3 regions of the Radiobacillus sp. PE A8.2 genome follow, and region 2 is predicted to be linked to each of the others. Evidence: riboswitches for the same ligand, from Rfam matches in the RefSeq annotation. Region 2 holds a riboswitch; each other region holds the start of a gene.
The links. A riboswitch is a leader RNA that binds a small molecule or an ion and turns the genes downstream of it on or off. The one in region 2 is predicted to bind thiamine pyrophosphate.
Positions count from the first base shown of each region.

Region 1: it holds a riboswitch for thiamine pyrophosphate, as region 2 does, so the genes downstream of both, ACI6MV_RS22710 (ABC transporter substrate-binding protein) here and tenA (thiaminase II) in region 2, are expected to answer to the same signal.
Region 3: it holds a riboswitch for thiamine pyrophosphate, as region 2 does, so the genes downstream of both, thiW (energy coupling factor transporter S component ThiW) here and tenA (thiaminase II) in region 2, are expected to answer to the same signal.

Region 1 is NZ_JBJGXI010000064.1:3,323-9,621, reverse strand. It holds gene ACI6MV_RS22715 (NCS2 family permease) at 1-1,177, shown strand, start outside; TPP riboswitch at 1,326-1,435, shown strand; gene ACI6MV_RS22710 (ABC transporter substrate-binding protein) at 1,578-2,582, shown strand; gene ACI6MV_RS22705 (thiamine-binding protein) at 2,596-2,889, shown strand; gene ACI6MV_RS22700 (ABC transporter permease) at 2,886-3,656, shown strand; gene ACI6MV_RS22695 (ABC transporter ATP-binding protein) at 3,653-4,390, shown strand; gene ACI6MV_RS22690 (TatD family hydrolase) at 4,387-5,139, shown strand; gene ACI6MV_RS22685 (hypothetical protein) at 5,218-5,400, shown strand; gene ACI6MV_RS22680 (hypothetical protein) at 5,604-5,810, opposite strand; gene ACI6MV_RS22675 (LysR family transcriptional regulator) at 5,872-6,299, opposite strand, start outside.
Region 2 is NZ_JBJGXI010000012.1:86,568-92,866, reverse strand. It holds gene ACI6MV_RS08760 (ABC transporter permease) at 1-150, opposite strand, end outside; gene ACI6MV_RS08755 (ABC transporter permease) at 154-945, opposite strand; gene ACI6MV_RS08750 (ABC transporter ATP-binding protein) at 938-1,954, opposite strand; gene tenA (thiaminase II) at 2,322-2,984, opposite strand; TPP riboswitch at 3,090-3,211, opposite strand; gene ACI6MV_RS08740 (hypothetical protein) at 3,330-3,485, opposite strand; gene ACI6MV_RS08735 (hypothetical protein) at 3,722-4,198, opposite strand; gene speD (adenosylmethionine decarboxylase) at 4,327-5,136, opposite strand; gene ACI6MV_RS08725 (DNA alkylation repair protein) at 5,295-5,549, shown strand; gene ACI6MV_RS08720 (deoxyribonuclease IV) at 5,591-6,299, opposite strand, start outside.
Region 3 is NZ_JBJGXI010000016.1:22,041-28,339, reverse strand. It holds gene ACI6MV_RS10320 (hypothetical protein) at 1-127, opposite strand, end outside; gene ACI6MV_RS10315 (ferredoxin family protein) at 267-503, shown strand; gene ACI6MV_RS10310 (NUDIX hydrolase) at 651-1,121, shown strand; gene ACI6MV_RS10305 (AraC family transcriptional regulator) at 1,201-2,067, shown strand; gene ACI6MV_RS10300 (DMT family transporter) at 2,245-3,150, shown strand; gene thiW (energy coupling factor transporter S component ThiW) at 3,215-3,715, opposite strand; TPP riboswitch at 3,790-3,903, opposite strand; gene ACI6MV_RS10290 (ring-cleaving dioxygenase) at 4,091-5,065, shown strand; gene ACI6MV_RS10285 (SDR family oxidoreductase) at 5,172-5,960, shown strand; gene ACI6MV_RS10280 (Cof-type HAD-IIB family hydrolase) at 6,211-6,299, shown strand, end outside.

The DNA of each region.
Region 1 (6,299 bases), on a different contig from region 2:
AGCAACTGGTATGGATTGGGGTGCTGTATTTACAGCCACAGCGCTTGCTGCAGCAGTCGGTTCTTTAATTATGGGCCTGCTTGCTAAATATCCGGTCGCTTTGGCTCCTGGAATGGGACTCAACGCATTTTTTGCTTACACCGTTGTACTTGGTAATGGTGTGCCTTGGGAAACAGCACTAGCTGGTGTATTAGTTTCTGGACTTATTTTTATCGTTCTTACGATCTCAGGTATTCGTGAAATTATTATTAATGCAATTCCACAAAGCCTAAAAATGGCTGTTGGTGCTGGGATTGGTTTGTTTATCGCTTTTATTGGTTTTCAAAATGCAGGAATTGTTGTAGGCAATGATGCAACAATGGTTGCTTTAGGAGATTTAACTTCTGCTCCTGTAGCACTTGCAATCTTAGGTATTGTTGTTACTGTCATTTTCCTTGCACTGGGTATTAAAGGCGGAGTATTCTACGGTATCGTTATTACAGCTATTGTTGGGATGATTTTCAACTTAGTGCCACTTCCGACAGAAATTTGGAGTGCTCCACCAAGCCTTGCACCAACATTTGGTCAAGCCTTCCTTCATTTCGGTGATGTATTTACTGGTCCAATGATCGGTGTTATTTTAACGTTCTTATTCGTCGATTTCTTTGATACTGCAGGTACACTAGTTGCGGTTGCAACAAAAGCAGGTTTAATGAAAGACAACAAGCTTCCTAAAGCTGGAAAAGCATTGTTTGCCGACTCTGCTGCAACTGTTGTTGGTGCTACATTAGGTACATCTACAACGACTTCTTACATTGAGTCTGGTACAGGAGTAAGTGCAGGTGGACGTTCCGGTTTAACAGCAGTATTTACAGCAGGATTCTTTCTGCTTGCATTGTTCTTCTCACCATTATTAAGCGTTGTTACGGAAGAAGTAACTGCTCCTGCATTGATTATTGTTGGAATCATGATGGCTTCGACACTTAAAGATATCGAGTGGGATCAATTTGAAATTGCTGCTCCTGCGTTCTTAACGGTTATTATGATGCCTCTTGCTTATAGCATTGCAACTGGTATTGCGGTTGGTTTTATCTTCTATCCAATAACAATGATCGTAAAAGGAAAAGCGAAAGAAATTCATCCAATTATGTGGTTCTTGTTCGTAGTCTTTATTGCATATCTAGGATTTTTAGCATAAACGAAAAAAGCTTTGACCAGGTGAGATGGTCAAGGCTTTCTTTTTTTACATACAAGAATAATAGATTGATTGAAATAAATAACTTGAAAAAACTACACTACTGTGTCAAAGTAGATAATTGAAAGCGTAAGATTAATTGAATAGCTAGTTTTTATTGTGGGGGGACCGGTGATGCCGGTTGAGATCGTATCCGTAAGATGCAGACCCTTAGAACCTGATCTGGCTAAAACCAGCGTAGGGAACATATGACAAACATTGACGTTTATAATATGCGCCCTAGGGATAACCTAGGGCGTTTTTGATTGGTTAAAAGTACGGATAATATTCCGATTAGCCATAGCCAATGCTTATGTTCCAGCGCACCAACGCTTATCAAACAGATACTTAGGGAGGAATAACATTGAAGAAGTGGTTATTGGCTTTACTCACGCTGGCACTAGTTGCTGGCTGTAACGCAGAAACTGAGGAATCCAACGGAAATGATGGTCAACAGGAGCAGACGGAATTAACGGAAGTTACGATGGTATTGGATTGGACACCAAATACTAATCATACTGGATTATATGTAGCACAAGAGAAAGGATATTTTGAAGAACAAGGCTTAGATGTAGAAATTGTTTTACCAGGAGAATCTGGAGCTAGCCAGGTTGTAGCTTCTGGGCAAGCGGATTTTGGTATTGGTGCACAAGAAGGTATAACAGAAGCTCGTGTTCAGGATATTCCGATCGTTTCGATTGGTGCAATCATTCAACATAATACATCTGGATTTGCGGCACCAGCAGACAGAGGCATCACTTCACCAGCTGATTTTGAAGGCAAAACATATGGTGGCTGGGGTGCACCGGTGGAACAAGCGGTAATTGATTCATTAATGAAACAAGAAGATGCGAATGTAGATGAAGTAGAAATTGTTAATATGGGTAACAGTGATTTCTTCACAGCAGTAGAACGTGGCGATATTGATTTCGCATGGATTTACTATGCATGGACTGGAGTAGAAGCAGAGCTTCGTGACATGGAGTTAGATATGCTTTACTTAACAGATTATACAGATAAGCTCGATTATTACACACCTGTCATTATTACGAATGAAGATAAAATTGCAGAAGATCCAGACACGGTAAAAGCATTTATGGCAGCTGTATCGAAAGGCTATCAATACGCCATTGATAACCCAGCTGAAGCGGCGGATATTTTAACTGCAGCTGTTCCAGATTTAGATGCTGAGTTAGTAAAAGCAAGCCAAGAATGGTTATCACCAAAATACCAAGATGATGCTGAACAATGGGGCATTCAAACAGAAGAGGTATGGGAAAACTATGCAAGCTGGATGTATGATAACGGGTTGTTAGAAGAAGAATTAGATGTAGAAAATGCATTTACAAACGAATTTCTACCAGAATAAGGGGTGATATTTTATGGCAAATTCACTAGTAAGTATCCAAATTATACCGAAAACAAAAAATGGTGAGGACGTTATTCCTTATGTGGACGCGGCGATTGCAGTAATTGAAGAAGCTGGCGTCAAATATGAGGTGCACCCGCTAGAAACAACGATGGAGGGCGAGTTGTCAGAGTTGCTGGCAATCGTTGAGAAAATGAATCAAAAAATGGTCGAGATTGGCAGCCCGAGCATTATTTCTCAAATAAAAGTGCTGTATAAACCAGATGGTGCATCGATGGATAAACTAACGGAGAAATACAGAGGATGAGGACGATTTTTAAAAAAGGATGGCGACCAGTATTGGTCATCATCCTTTTACTCATAACATGGGAAGCGAGTAGTCGCCTGTTTGAAATCCCATCTTGGCTACTACCTGCTCCAACCGAAATTGTGCAAGAGGGGATTGCAGGCTGGTCTAACTATAATCATCATATTTTGTCTACGATTCGGTTAACGGTTATTGGCTTTAGTATCGGCTGCAGTGTCGGGATCATTGTTGCGGTTGCTTTGCACCTAATGCCTACTGTAAGAGAAGCGTTTTACCCATTGATGATTTTATCGCAAAACATACCGATTATTGTGCTCGCTCCTTTACTTGTCATTTGGTTTGGCTTCGGTATGATGCCAAAAATTATTGTCATTACACTTGTTTGTTTTTTCCCAATTGCGGTGTCAGCGATGGAAGGTTTCAGACAAACGAGTCACGAACTGATGCACTATATGCAAATGGCTGGTGCAACAAAACGTCAAATCTTTTTTAAGTTGGAATTACCACATGCGCTTCCGTCACTGTTTTCCGGATTGAAAATATCGGCAACATATAGTGTCATGGGTGCGGTTATTTCTGAATGGCTCGGAGCGAATCAAGGAATCGGTGTCTACATGACACTAGCGTCGTCCTCGTTTCGAACGGATCGTGTTTTCGTCGCAATTGTAATCATTATGGCACTTTGTTTAGTATTTTTCTCACTAATTATTGGACTAGAAAAGCTATTAATTAAGTGGCGGCCAAAAGGAGAGGCGGAACGATCATGAGTCAACTCGTTGTAGATAAAATTACTAAATCCTTTGATAACAAGCTCGTATTAGACAACATTTCCTTTACGGTTGAAGATGGCGAATTTGTCTCCTTGCTCGGTCCGTCCGGTAGTGGAAAAAGCACGTTGTTCCATTTAATTGGTGGCATGTATGTGCCTGATGCTGGTGAATTTTATTTAGATGACGAAAAAATTACTGGTAAAAGAGGTTCGATCAGCTATACACCGCAAAGTCCGTCATTGTTTCCGTGGCGTTCAGTACTAAAAAATGTGCTGCTTGGAGCAGAGATCTCTGGAAAAACTGATGAAGCGCAAGCGCTCGCTATGCTGGAAAAAGCGGGATTAAGTGGCTATGAGCATGCGTATCCGCATCAGCTTTCTGGGGGGATGAGGCAAAGAGTTGCCTTTGTCCGCAGTTTACTCAGCCCGCAATCGTTTATTTGCCTTGATGAGCCGTTTTCTGCACTAGATGAATTTACGAGATTAGAAATGCAAAGATGGCTACTCTCCATTTGGGAAGCAAATCGACGCTCAGTTTTATTTGTCACACATAATATCGAAGAGGCCATTTATTTATCAGATCGAATTATTGTGTTATCTAGCAATCCAGCATCTGTTAAACGGGAATTCAAAATTCCATTCGCGCGACCGCGTGACGAATCGCTGCTGTTAACCGAAGAATTTTTACAATGGAAGAAGGAAATATACGGAGAGTTGCGTGTACTGCAATGAAGGTAATTGATGCGCACATTCACTTGGACTTGTATAAGGATGATGAACGAAGGGCCATATTGGATAAGTTGGAAGAAGATCATGTAGAAGCACTACTGTGCGTCTCCAATCATTTAGATTCTGCAAAAGAGAATCTTCGGCTTAGCTTGGAAGATTTTCGTGTAAAACCGGCATTCGGCTATCATCCCGAACAGCCGTTACCTAGTGCTGAGCAGATCGATGAATTATTTAATTTTATTGAGGATCATCAGGACAAAATGGTAGCTGTAGGTGAAGTCGGGTTACCTTACTATTCAAGACAGGAAAATCCTGAGTTGAATATGGACGGTTATATAGAATTGTTGGAAAAGTTCATCCTGTTGGCAGCTCGATTGGACAAACCGATTGTTTTGCATGCTGTATATGGGGATGCCCCGGTTGTGTGCGACCTGTTAGAAAAGCATGGGGTGAAGCGAGCACACTTTCATTGGTTTAAAGGGGATGTGAATACCGTGCACCGGATGATGGAAAATGGTTATTTTATTTCCATTACGCCGGATTGTCTGTATGAAGCAGAGATACAGCAATTGGTTACGAGGTATCCGTTGGCGCAAATGATGATCGAAACTGACGGACCATGGCCGTTTGAGGGACCATTTGCCGATCAAATGACTCATCCAAAAATGATGCACGACACAGTGGGGAAGATTGCTGAGTTAAAAAAATGCCGGTTAATCAAGTTTATGAGCAATTGTATGAGAATACAGTGAATTTTTATCGATTGGATTAGGGAGAAGCTATGACCCAGTGAGTGGGTTGTAGCTTTTTGGGTTTGGGGAGGTGTGATTATGGTGGGGGACAGTGGCGCTGGTGGGTCTGGTGGGGCGATTGCACCACAGTTTCGAGTTATTGCACCGTTTGGAGGGATAATTGCACCAAAGGGACGAGTTATTGCACCACACCACCGGATAATTGCACCACAAGCCGAGATTATTGCACCAAACGTCGATATTGGGGAGTTGATCGAGTAAGAGTTGTCCCGAACGAGTAAGAGTCCCCCGAACTGAAGGAAGATATACTAGATCAGCAGCTGAACGAGTAAGAGTAGCCCTGAACTGGAGGAAGATATACTAGATCAGTCGTTGAACGAGTAAGAGATGCCCTGAACTGGAGTAGGATTTACTAGATCAATCGCTGAACGAGTAAGAGTTCCCCCGAACTGAAGGAAAACATACTAGATCAACAGAAACTGATTCCAAGATTGGTATTTTTGTAGATTAGAAGGTGACGCTGGTGGGACGATTGCACCACAGTTTGGAATTATTGCACCACTAAAAGGGATAATTGCACCATACGGACGAGTTATTGCACCACACCACCGGATAATTGCACCACAACTCGAGATTATTGCACCAAACCACCATGCCCAGCAGTTCCCCAAGAGTAAAGTAAGACACACTAGATCCCAACACACCGCCACAACAACAAACATTAACTTCAACTTAAAACTTCCGCTCACCGATCGTTTCAACAAAAGCGCGTACTTGTGGTAAATCCATGGCCATTTGTGGGACGCATAGCCATGTATGGCGTTCCAGATGCTTGTCATCCACGATTAGTGGTGTGAATGAAAACTGGTCGCGGCTCAAATCTTGTAATGCGATTTCGGGTAATACAGCCATGCCAACACCGTGCGCCATTAACTGTTTGCACGTTTCTATTTGATCAACTTGTATCGATTGTGAGAAGCTGACATCGCTATGTTCTAAAAACCATTGATTCACGAGCTGTTGAAATCCAGGATCACTCTTGAATTCTATTAGCGGTCGTTGATTCTCCGTTGCATCAGAACGCTTTTTATCTACTAAATATAAGCGGTCTGAAAATAGGTGCGTACAGTGCTGATTAGCTGATTTATCACCACGAATAA
Region 2 (6,299 bases):
GGTATGACCAAAAACAACAAGTATAAAAACCAAGTTAACAGCTTGAAATAGCAGGTCTGAAAATAACCCCATTACGAAATCAACGCGATATGTAAAGCGTGTTTTTATATATTGAGCAACATATTGAAAAAAGATAATACTATATTTCATACCTTATCCCCCCTGTACGATCAATCGTCTTTTCGCCAACGTCCAGAGCAAATAAATTGGAATAATTAACAAAATTGACCAAATGAATTGAGATAAAATTGCTTGATAAACTTCCTGTTGGGTAAAGCTATCTGTAAAGATCATACTTGGCACATAGCTAATTGCTTGAAACGGCAAAAAACCCATGATCTGTTGTGCCCATAACGGATAAAAGCTAATCGGCAGCAATAACCCAGAGAATAAGTCAATAACAACACGCTTTGCTTGAATTAAACCATCATTATTAAAAAAGAAAAAAGTTAACACACCGGTTAATAAATTGATTTGCGTATTAATAATAAAACTAAACACAATTGCAATGGCAAAAAACAACCAAGTATCCGGAGAAGCAGATAGAGAAATTGGAAAGATAAGTGAAACAATGATCATACCTGGCACAGAGAAGAAGCCTAAGCGAAATATACCTTCTCCAAGTCCTTGCATTGTTTTCATGAATAAATAGTTATAAGGACGAGTAAACTCTACCGCAACTTTTCCCTCTTTAATTTCAACTGCAATCTCACGATCAATATTATTAAAGTAAAAAGCTCTAGCCATCCATGCAACTGCGATATAGGTAGTCATCTGTAAAACAGACATACCTTCGATGGTGCCTTTATCGCCATAGATTGCCGACCATAAAAAATAATACGCCCCAATGTTAATGCTATAAATTAATATGCCTGTATAATAATTGGTTCGATAAGCAAGCATCATTAAAAAGCGAATACGAATCATCTCAACATATTTACCCATGGATAATGCCCTCTTCATAAATGTTCCGGATAATTTCTTCGATTGATATTTCATGCACTTTAAGATCAATAATTTTATGTGCAGCGACAACTCGTCCAATTACATCAGAAATAACTGATTCGTCATTAATAACATTCGCAACCCATACATTGCCACGGTCCCCTGCTGTCCATTCAGCCTCTAAACCGTCCAATAAGGGTACGAGCAATGATTTCGAGATTTGATTATTTGTAAATTGAAATTCAATTTGCTTCCCTTCACCCCAGCTTGATTTTAGATTTGTTAGTTTCCCATCATAAATAATCTGACCTTCGTCCAACATAATTACACGTTCACAAAGTGCCTCAATATCCGTTAAATCATGAGTTGTTAACAATACCGTTGTTTGGTACTTTTGATTTATCTCTTTTAGGAAATTACGTATTTTTAATTTAACGAGTACATCGAGCCCAATAGTAGGTTCATCTAAAAATAGCAAAGTAGGATTATGTAACAATGCAGCAGCAAGCTCACAACGCATCCGCTGTCCGAGTGACAGCTTTCTAACAGGTTTATCGAGCAATGGTGCGATATCAAGTGATTCAATCACATAACTCATGTGACTTTCATACAAATGATCAGGCACATTGTACACCTTTTTTAACAAGCGGAATGATTCTTGTACAGCAATATCCCACCACAACTGTGAGCGTTGACCAAATACTACACCAATCGACCGGACAAACTTCTCTCTTTCTCTATGTGGATCCATTCCCAAAACACGGACCGTACCAGAAGTTGGTGTAAGAATACCAGTTAACATCTTAATAGTAGTCGATTTTCCTGCACCATTTTCACCTATATATCCGACCATTTCCCCTTTGCTAACCGTAATATCAATATCTTTAACTGCAGGAATTACCTTATAATTGCGGGTAAACAGGTCGCGAAAAGCCCCTTGCAAACCAGAACGGCTTGAATAGGATTTAAACTCTTTTCGTAAAGCTTCAACTTGTATGATATTTTCCATCGTTGTATCCTCCCTAAATTGCACTAGTATAGTTTACCTAACTGTTAGGAAAGAAACAATTTTTATACTTGCTGTTCTGAATACTATGTCTGAGTTGGAGCATATCGTTCCGAATTTTTGTGATAGGAGTGAATGAGTGGAGGTTGGAATTAACAAGATTAAGCGGCCAGAAGCGCACTTTTTGTCCCAAATTACCGTTTTGATAATTTGCCCGTCCTGGAGAGACCCTATCTGCTAAAAACAACCCATTGAATTAAAGTAAAATAATAGTGATTGTTGTCCGCACGCAACGTATCGTAGGTATGTGGAATTACAAAAAAATAACAAAAAGCCAGTATGTACTGACTTTTTTGTTATCCACTCAATATTAAAACGGCCACTTTTCCAAACTATAGCCCATTTCCCAAAAACCATACTCGTACTGACTACTTATAATAAAGTGTTGTTTCATACGATCACGATCTTCATCGGTTACCGTTTCTGCAATTTCATCTAATCTTGCAATCTGTTCTTCCACTAATGTCCTAAACCATTCTCCGCCGTAAGCGGCGATCCATTCTTTATATATCGGTTCTTCGGGTGTATGTTCTTTTAATCGCTCACCAATTTCATAATAAATCCAATAGCAAGGTAAAATCGCAGCAATGATATCACCTAAATGACCATTATAGGCAGCGCGATACAAATGTGAAGTGTAAGCGTAAGCGGTTGGAGTGGCAACAAAGTTCTCTTGCTCCTCCTCCGTGATGCCAAGCAACTCCGAAAATTTTCTATGTAATCCTAGTTCGGCTTCATATGTGCCTTGAGCATGTGCAGCTAATCTGTTCGTTGTATGTAGATCTTTTGCCTTTGCTGCACCTAATGCTTGTACTCTTGCAAAATGGGATAAATAATAAGAATCTTGCATTACATAATGACGAAAACACTCAACCGCTAATGTGCCGTCACCGATTCCTTTTACAAACGGATGGTTAAAGCTTGCTTTCCAAATGTCCTTCGTTTCTTCTCTTAAAAGCTGTGAAAATTTCATTTTATTCATCTCCTTTTTTGTGTTTGTAATCATTTATTGACAAACAAAAACACTTCCTACTGAGATAGAAAGTGGAGACGTAATGAAACAGAGTCAAATAGACAGCTATTCCCTACTCCACTTCCCTACGCTGGTTTGACCAGATCAGGTTCTAAGGGTCTTAAAGTAACACTTTAATCTCAACCTTTAATTGCAATATGCTGCATAAGGCACCCCTAGCGGAAAATAGTACTATTAAATTGTGCTTTGAAGCTTATCATAACATGCGTACAAATGTTGTCAAACGGAACCGATAATAAAAAGCCTCTTGATCAGTATGTCAAAAGGCTCAATCAATTGGAGTGATTATTTATGAAAAGCTAACACTGCAGGTTGCACTTGCTTGTTGTTAGCACGAAATTTTTTCTTGCGCGTGAAGAATCTTTCAAGCTTTTCAACGAACGACAATACAAGAAACGTCAACAAAACAGTTAAGGATACCACGTAAAGTGAAAATAACATCTTTACTATCCCCTTTCTTCCAAAATTTCTTCATATATTAATGAATGCATCTATATAATACCAAATATAGCTAAAAAGTAAAGGTTAAATTAGAAATTCTTTAAAATTCATTTAGTTTCTTTAATAATTATCTATTTGCTCTAATTTTATCTTAATCATAAGAGGGGTGAATTGTTCTTTTTAAAAGAATTAAATCATAAAAAAATGAGCTCTCATCATTATTTGAGCTCAAAAATTTATCCGTCTTTAACTTGTACTTTTGCAACCAATAGTTTAATCAATAGTCCAATGCATAGACCGAGTACTAAGAACAACATTGGTAAGAAAACAGGACCAATCAAATGATCAAATATTTTTATCTTCGCAGAAAAAATTAATCCTACTGTTAAAAAATAAGCGCCAAATACAAAAGGAAGATAACTTAAACTGTTCATCTCTCCCTCAGCATCTCGATAAGCATCCCACATGGCAAACATATATAAACAAGGGTAAAACATCAGCCATTGATAATCAGTTACTTCAATGGCTTTGATTATTTCTCCTGTAAATGAGTATACAATTGCTAAGTTAAAATTGCTCTGCACGTTAACAAGAAATTCTAAAAAGATGAATACTATTCCCTTTAAAAACTGACCGTTTAGTATTTGACCAAAACCTGGTAAAGCAATACTCCACAATAAAGCTTCATGCTTTTTTGGTTTGTATTTTATCATCGTAAAGACCTTTCATCTGTCATTAACAATCAAACATTGATGACTGTTTTTTTATTTAGCTTTATCAAGTTTAGTATCCCACTTAATTGTAAAAAATATTACAGCGTTATCATTTTCCTATGGTAGTTCTAATTATTCATATTTTTCCCATAATAGATCTCGTCCATCTCTTTCGTTAGCCGCTCTGTAATTTGCTGTTGTTCTTCTTCACTTATTTTTTCTTTACTAGATCCGAATAAATATTGATCAAGCTCAAATTTCTTTAGTTTACATTTTGTGTGAAATATATTTTCTTGATAAATGTTGACATCGATCATGTCATAAAGTGCTTTAACCTCTTCAGGTATGTAATTTTGAATCGAGCTAATATCGTGATCAATAAATAATTTATTGCCATTAATATCTCTTGTAAACCCTCTGACACGATAGTCCATCGTCATTACATCCGTCTCAAAGGAATGGATTAAATAGTTCAGTGCTTTTAATGGAGAGATTTCACCACATGTTGACACATCGATGTCAGCTCTGAATGTACTTATTCCTTCATTCGGGTGATATTCGGGATACGTGTGAACAGTTATGTGGCTTTTATCAAGCTGCATTACTACAGAGTCTGGTAACGGTCCTGGTGATTCATCGAATGACTCCGTTGGTACTTCTACTACAGGGCCTTCCGACACTAACACAGTAACACTAGCACCTTGAGGCTCAAAATCTTGCTTGGCAACATTAAGCACATGTGCACCTATAATATCTGAAACGTTCTTTAAAATTTTGGTTAATCGTTCGGCATTATATTGTTCATCAATGTATTCAATATATGCTTCACGTTCCGCTTTTGTATTGGTATAACAAACATCATACATATTAAAACTTAAAGATTTTGTAAGATTATTAAATTCATGTAATTCGATTCGTTGTTCATGTGAAAGTGCCATCTTGTTCTCCCCTTTCCTCATAAATAAAAAGTATATATTGCTTTTAACCTTTTCTTCAAAAAACTAAACATTTCTACAGTTATTATTAACTATTACTACAGAACCATGCACGCATAAAAGAAAACGTACAGGGAAAATTAACTGTGGAGGTGAAACTATTGACTACTCAACCGTATCTTTGCCCTAACTGTAAAACCAATCGATCCCGCTTTAATATAATTGAGCAGGTTGCGAGAGCTGTGAAATTAGATCCACAATCAGGAGATGTAGTGAATGAATATACTAGTGACAATTTAGATCCATTTCACATTGCATACAAGGGGCCTTCTCAAAAGATTCAGTGTGCTGCATGTGGACTAGTTGAAAATGAAATAACTTTTATCAAACACGCAGAGAACCATCAAAGACCCTAACCAAGTACAGCTTTTCCGTGCTTGGTTTTTTACTGATTATTCTAGGGATTTAGTGATGATCTCCAGTGTTGATTTAACATCTCTATTTCGTCCTTATGTGAAATGCCAAATTCATCAGGAGTTTCCAATATAAGAGGAACTTCTTGAACAAATGGTGAAGTCATAATTTCATGCCATTGTGCTTCGTTAATATAACCGTGTTCGAAAATGTTGGCATGTCTGTCCTTACCAGAACCAGTAGGATAACGTGAATTATTCAAATGAATAGCTGCTAAATCATCAAAAAATCCAAGCTCTATTGCTTTTGTTTCTATTTCTGCCCAATTATCGCCATCCCATAGCCCACTAGCATACGCATGACACGTGTCTAAACAAAAACCGATTTTCTCAGGAGAATCACATAATTCTCTAATTTGGACTAATTCTTCTAATGTTGTTCCCATTGCTCCTGGTTTCCCAGCATTATTTTCAAGTAATAACTTACACGCTCCGTCCCAATGTTCAAGTACTTGGTTTAAAGTGTTTATCATGACTTGATAAGCGGCTAGTGGATCGTTTCCTTCTATTGATGATCCGAAATGGACGACTACGCCGATGGAGCCACATGCATCAGAAATAGCTAGGTCATTCAACAAGGAATCAATCACTTGTTGTTGCTTGTCTTTTTGTACAGTTAATTTTGTAGGATAAGGAGAATGGGAAATGGATAGTATATCGTTTTCTTGGCAATAGACCTTACAGGCGTATGCG
Region 3 (6,299 bases), on a different contig from region 2:
TCAAATCCTCTGCATAACAAGCTGTATGATATGGGTCTACGATGAAAAAACTAGTTGCTGTAACAAGGTCATCACGAACCCTAATCTCTTTAAGACATTTCGTACAATAGACTGTTCGATCCGTCATCTGTTTACGCCCCCTTATTAACTGTACGAAAAGATTATTACGTTAGTTTCATTTTTTAGGGCGCATTACTTGCAAGATACCGGGTAAATGTTATTTAATCAGAAGGGAAAGCACGGACTTATACGAAGGAGGAATACGGATGGCTTTTGTAATCACCGGACCCTGTGAGACAGAAAAAGCAGGAGAATGCGTGACCGTTTGCCCTGTTGATTGTATTGAAGAAGGACAAGATCAATTTTATATAAATCCTGATATTTGTATCGATTGTGGTGCTTGTAAAGCAGTTTGCCCAGTTGATGCAATTGAAGAGGAATACGATTTAACACCAGAGCAAGAAACTTATTTAGAAAAGGCTGAAAAATATTTCGGCATATAATATAGTGGGGCCCATTCGTAATTCAAGCGAATGGGCCTTTCATGTGAGCGGAGAAAGTTGCTAGCGGGAGAGAAGTATTGACGAAACTAATAACAGGTTGTGTTAATCTATTCTTATAAATAACGGTTTGGACAAGGAGTGGTATGTATGGATTATATTAGCTATTTGCGCTCTATGGTAGGACATGAAAAAGTCATTATGGTAGTAGCTGGTGCGTTAGTATTTGATGCTAGTGATCGGCTGTTGCTTCATCTTCGTAGTGATAATCAAACATGGGGACTTCCTGGTGGTTATATGGAGCTCGGTGAATCGGTTTCTGATACCGCAAGGCGGGAGGCATTTGAGGAAACTGGCTTGCGATTAGGAGCATTGGAGTTATTTAGTATCTATTCAGGACCAGAAAATGAAAAGACATTGCAAAACGGAGATCAGGTGTCTTTAGTGCAAATTTGGTTTACTTGTAAGGATTTCGGTGGTGAGCTAGTCGAACAAAATGAAGAAAGCTTGGATGTGAAATTTTTCGAATTAAACAATCTACCAGATAATTTCTTTCCAAGTCAGAAAAAAGTTATTAATGACTTCCTTTCAGATGGCAAAACTCCTTATGTTAAAGAATAAACATGTCTTTATTAAGCATGGAATGACAGGATTATGCTGTGTCATCTTGTTACGATAAATAAGAAAGGAAGGAGAACATGTGGACGAATTCAAAAGGTTAAGTGCATGTCTTAGCTACATTGAAGCTAACTTGGATCAACAGATAGAAATGGAGCAGTTGTCTACTATTTTCTGTGGCTCAAAGTTCCACTTTTTAAGAATGTTTCAGATCATTACAGGATTTACAGTAGCAGAGTATATACGAAACCGCCGACTAACTTTAGCTGCTAAAGAGCTAACAGCAACGCATGTAAAAGTAATTGATATTGCACTAAAGTATGGCTATGAAACACCAGAATCATTTTCTAAAGCGTTTCGAAAAATGCATGGGATAAGTCCATCCAAAGCGAAGCGTAGCCAAGACATGTTAAAGGCTTTCCCACCGCTTTCCTTTCAAATAACGGTGAAGGGGCTTGAGAATATGAATTATAAGATTGTAGAAAAGGACGCATTTCAGGTTATCGGAAAAGGGATTCGAGTTACGATGAAGGATGAAGAAAATTTCACGGAAATTCCGCAATTTTGGCAAGATATCTACAAATCAGATGTAGGAGAATTAATAGAATCTCATGCAGGCGACCTCGGAATGCTCGGTGCTTGTTTAGAGTACGAGTCAGAAGCAGATGCGTTCATTTATTTTATCGGAGTGGAAAAGGGATTTGCAGAGGTTCCGGAACAGTTGGAAGAAAATCAAATACCAGCATCTACATGGGCAGTGTTTGAAGTGGTTGGCCCAATGCCTGAAGCAATACAGGAGACGACCAAACGAATTTTTTCAGAATGGTTCCCTGCAACAGGCTTTGTCCATGCCGGAACAGCTGACATCGAGGTATATCCACCGCAAAAAGCAACGCCACAGGACGCTGATTACCGGACAGAGATATGGATGCCCGTAAAGAAAGCGTAAGCATAGAAAAAGCCTAAATCGGATTAAGATTTAGGCTTTTTCTATGCTTTTTCAGACAAACGCGTTTGATTTAAGAAACTAATTACAAATTGCTATGGTAGAACAGCCATCCGTGTTATCGTGGAAGTTGTCACTTTCGCTTTGAAAAGAGGGGATTTTATTTATCCATATATTTTAATGATATTCGTAGTTATTTTTTACGCTGGCAATATCTTAGTTGGAAAGGCGCTCAATGATTTACCACCGTTTACGATTGCATTTATGCGATTATTCGTTGCGTTTATTGTGTTAACTCCACTAGGGATCTCATCTTTCTGGAAAAACCGGTTAACTTTTTGGAATCATAAAATACCATTACTCGTGATGACATTAAGTGGGGTCACCTTTTTTAACACATTTATCTACGGAGCGTTACAATTCACTACGGCAACCAATGTGTCTGTATTAGAATCGGTTATACCCGTCGTGACAGTATTGCTAAGCATTTTTCTATTAAAAGAAAAGCTGCAAGGCATCCAGTGGATTGGAATTATATTATCTTTTCTAGGGGCGATATGGGTTGTTTTGGATGGGAAAATCTTTGAATTGGCATCGATAGCTTGGAATATCGGAGATGCTATCATGATAGGAGCTATTATTTCCTGGGCAATTTATTCCATTTGCGTGAAGCGATATATGCATTTGTTTCCGTCTTTTGCTGCCTTGTTTGTGATGACTGGAGTTTCTGTTGTCGTGTTATTACCTATTGTAGGGATCGAATGGGTAGTGACCGGGGTACCTGCATTTTCGGCTTCTAGTCATATGATCGGATTTTTGTATTTAGGAATTTTCCCGTCATTTATTGCGTTAGTTTTTTATAATCGAGCCGTTGATTTATTAAGTGCATCACAGGCTTCTGTATTTTTAAATTTTCTTCCAGTCGTTACGATGCTTGGAGCCTACCTTTGGTTAGGTGAAACGATCACTGTAATGCAAATAATCGGTACATTTATCGTAATTACTGGTGTTATATTGACAACACAATTCCGTGTGAATCGCGGGAAAGTTGATAAGGTTGAATCAGGTCTACGTGAATCTGGGTAAGGTCTGAACTAGAAAACGCATGGATGTTTATACATCCATGCGTTTTCAGTAGGATTTTCATAAATTATGATCGTAGCTCTTTCGGAACCATATTTTCTAGGTTTACACGGTTTAACACCAATACACCAATAACAGCTCCTAAAGCACTACTAGCTAAAAAGCTAGGAATAAATCCAAGTGCCCCGTAAGAAGTTCCCATTAACACATTGGCGTATGGGACAGAGAACAGTGCGCCGATGATACCTGTACCAATCATTTCACCGGTTGCAGCCATATATTTCTTTTTTGTCCAACGATACAAATATCCTGCTAATAGTGCGCCAATCATACCACCTGGGAATGCAAGCAAAGTTCCTAAGCCTAATAAGTTCCGTAGTAATCCAATCGTAAAAGCGATAGTCACTGCTGGAATTGGTCCTAACACTACGGCTGCCATAACATTGACCGCGTGTTGAATCGGATAGACCTTTGCGACACCAATCTGAAATCCAAGAATTGATGATCCGATAACTCCGATTGCTACAAAAATTGCCATTGTCGTTAATAATCTTGTGTTGTTCCTCATAAATAGCTCCCCCTAAATAAAAATAAAAAAACCAGATCCATGACAAGCAGGACCTGGTTTATAACCAAATAGTATGATTTTCCGTACTACTTCCCTCCGCTGGTACGAGCCAGATCAGGTCCTTAGAGTTAAAAAGCATTGTGCTCTTCTCTCAGCCTACACATCCATAGGCACCCCTAGTAGTTTCTATTCAATTGATTAATTTCACTATAGCATAGGGAAGAAAAAAGGTAAACAGACTAAAAGTAAAGCAATTATCTTGAAATCGAGATAATTACCAACTATAATAATTTACATAAAATATATGTGACGCTTTGTTGAATGAATTTACACAAATCAGCTTAATCTAAATAAATAAATAAAGGAGTGTGTAGGATGGAACTAAAGGGTATACATCATGTGTCATCCATTACCGCTGTTGCAAAGGATAATTATGATTTTTATACGAAAGTACTAGGCATGCGTTTGGTGAAAAAATCTGTTAATCAAGACGATACGAGTATGTATCATTTATTTTATGCAGATGAGGTTGGTAATCCAGGTACAGATTTAACGTTCTTTGAAATCCCGAGAGCAGGACACACATATGAAGGAAATAATAGTATCTCCTTTACAGCTCTTCGTGTAGCGAACGATGAGGCGTTGGATTTTTGGAAAAGCAGGTTAGCGGATCATAATGTCAAGCATGAAGCGATAACAGAGGAATTTGGTAGAAAAGTCCTTCACTTTACAGATCACGAGGGTCAGCGACTAGTACTCGTTTCTGATCAAAATAACAAAGGCGTGGCCGGTGGTACACCGTGGGATAAGGCGCCAGTTCCGCAAAACAAAGGAATTATTGGTCTAGGTCCGGTTAGGCTCACTGTGCCGAATCCAGAGCCTACTGTAAAAGTACTAACCGAGATCATGGGTTTTAGACATGCTGGAAGTTATCCTGCCTTTGTCGAGGGTCAGCCTAATATTGAAGTATATGAAACAGGTGAAGGCGGCACTGGTGCAGAGGTGCATATTGAGCACAGAACAGATTTGCCAAAGGAAAAACCTGGCCGTGGCAGTGTGCACCATGTAGCTTTTCGAGTACATGACGAACAGGAGTTATCAGCTTGGAGAGATATAATCAGACAAAACCGGATGCCGAATTCAGGTCTGGTGGATCGCTATTATTTCCAATCGCTGTATTTTAGAGAGCCCAATGGGATATTGTTCGAATTAGCAACAGATGGACCTGGTTTTGCTACAGATGAAGATGTTGAACACTTAGGTGAAACTGTTGCATTACCGCCATTTTTTGAAGATAAACGTGCACAAATTGAAGCGAAATTAAAACCGTTAGATACGAAGCAATCATAAGAGAGGGCCTGAATCGATACTGATTTGGGCTTTTTCTCTACCAATTTACACATAGGGCAATTCATTGAGGTTATTCTAATTACAAAAGGATAAGGAGAATGATTACATGGATAAGCAATCTTTAACAAATAAGGTCGCGATTATTACAGGGGCAGGTTCTGGTATCGGGGAAGCCGCGGCAATTCGCTTAGCTCAGGCAGGCGCAAAAGTAGGGCTAGTCGATTTAAAAGAGAAAAATGCTGCAAAAGTGAAGCAGCAGATTGAAGACATGGGTGGACAAGCACTCATCACAGATACCGATGTGTCGGATCCAAAACGGGTGGAAGACAGTATACAACAAGTGGTAGATCAGTGGGGACGACTGGACATGGTATTTGCTAATGCCGGTATAAACGGAAAAGTTGCCCCGATAGAGGATCTGAGCCCGGAGGATTGGGACCAAACGTTAACAACGAATTTAAAAAGTACATTTTTGACAGTAAAATACGCTATTCCTCATTTGAAGCAAAATGGTGGAAGTATTGTGATAACAAGTTCAATCAATGGTAACCGAACCTTCTCTGGTTTCGGCATGTCTGCCTATAGCTCATCAAAGGCCGGTCAGATGGCTTTTGGTAAAATGGCAGCATTAGAGTTAGCACAATACAAAATTCGAGTGAATGTGATATGTCCTGGTGCAATTAAAACAAACATTGGTGAAAATACTTTTCCTGATAAAGATAACCTAGATAAAATCAAGATTCCGGTTGAGTATCCGGAGGGAAATCAACCGTTAGAGCATCACCCAGGTAGCCCGGAACAAGTAGCTGATTTGGTTCATTTTCTTCTATCGGATGCTTCGAGTCATATTACAGGGACTGAAGTATTTATTGATGGTGCAGAGACATTACTATAAGAGGTTGTTCAAAAAGTCCCAATTGATCACAATGATTACTCAAGAAGCTTATTGACGTCGAATATTGGATTCAGCCGAAAAATCCGGTCCTCACGTAGGTTTTGTCTACGCTCCGGTCCTCTTTTTCTAGCTTCATCCAATCTTCTCGGTGCTAAAAATGGAACTTTTTGAACACGAACTATAAGTAAGAAATGCGATTATGATATACTAAATAGCAAATAAAAGTTTCGTTTTAGAATGAGGTGCACCAATGAATCATCAAGTAAAAGCTGTATTTTTAGACATGGACGGTACGATCTTAAATGACCACAATCGTGCTAGTGACCGCTTGAAATTATA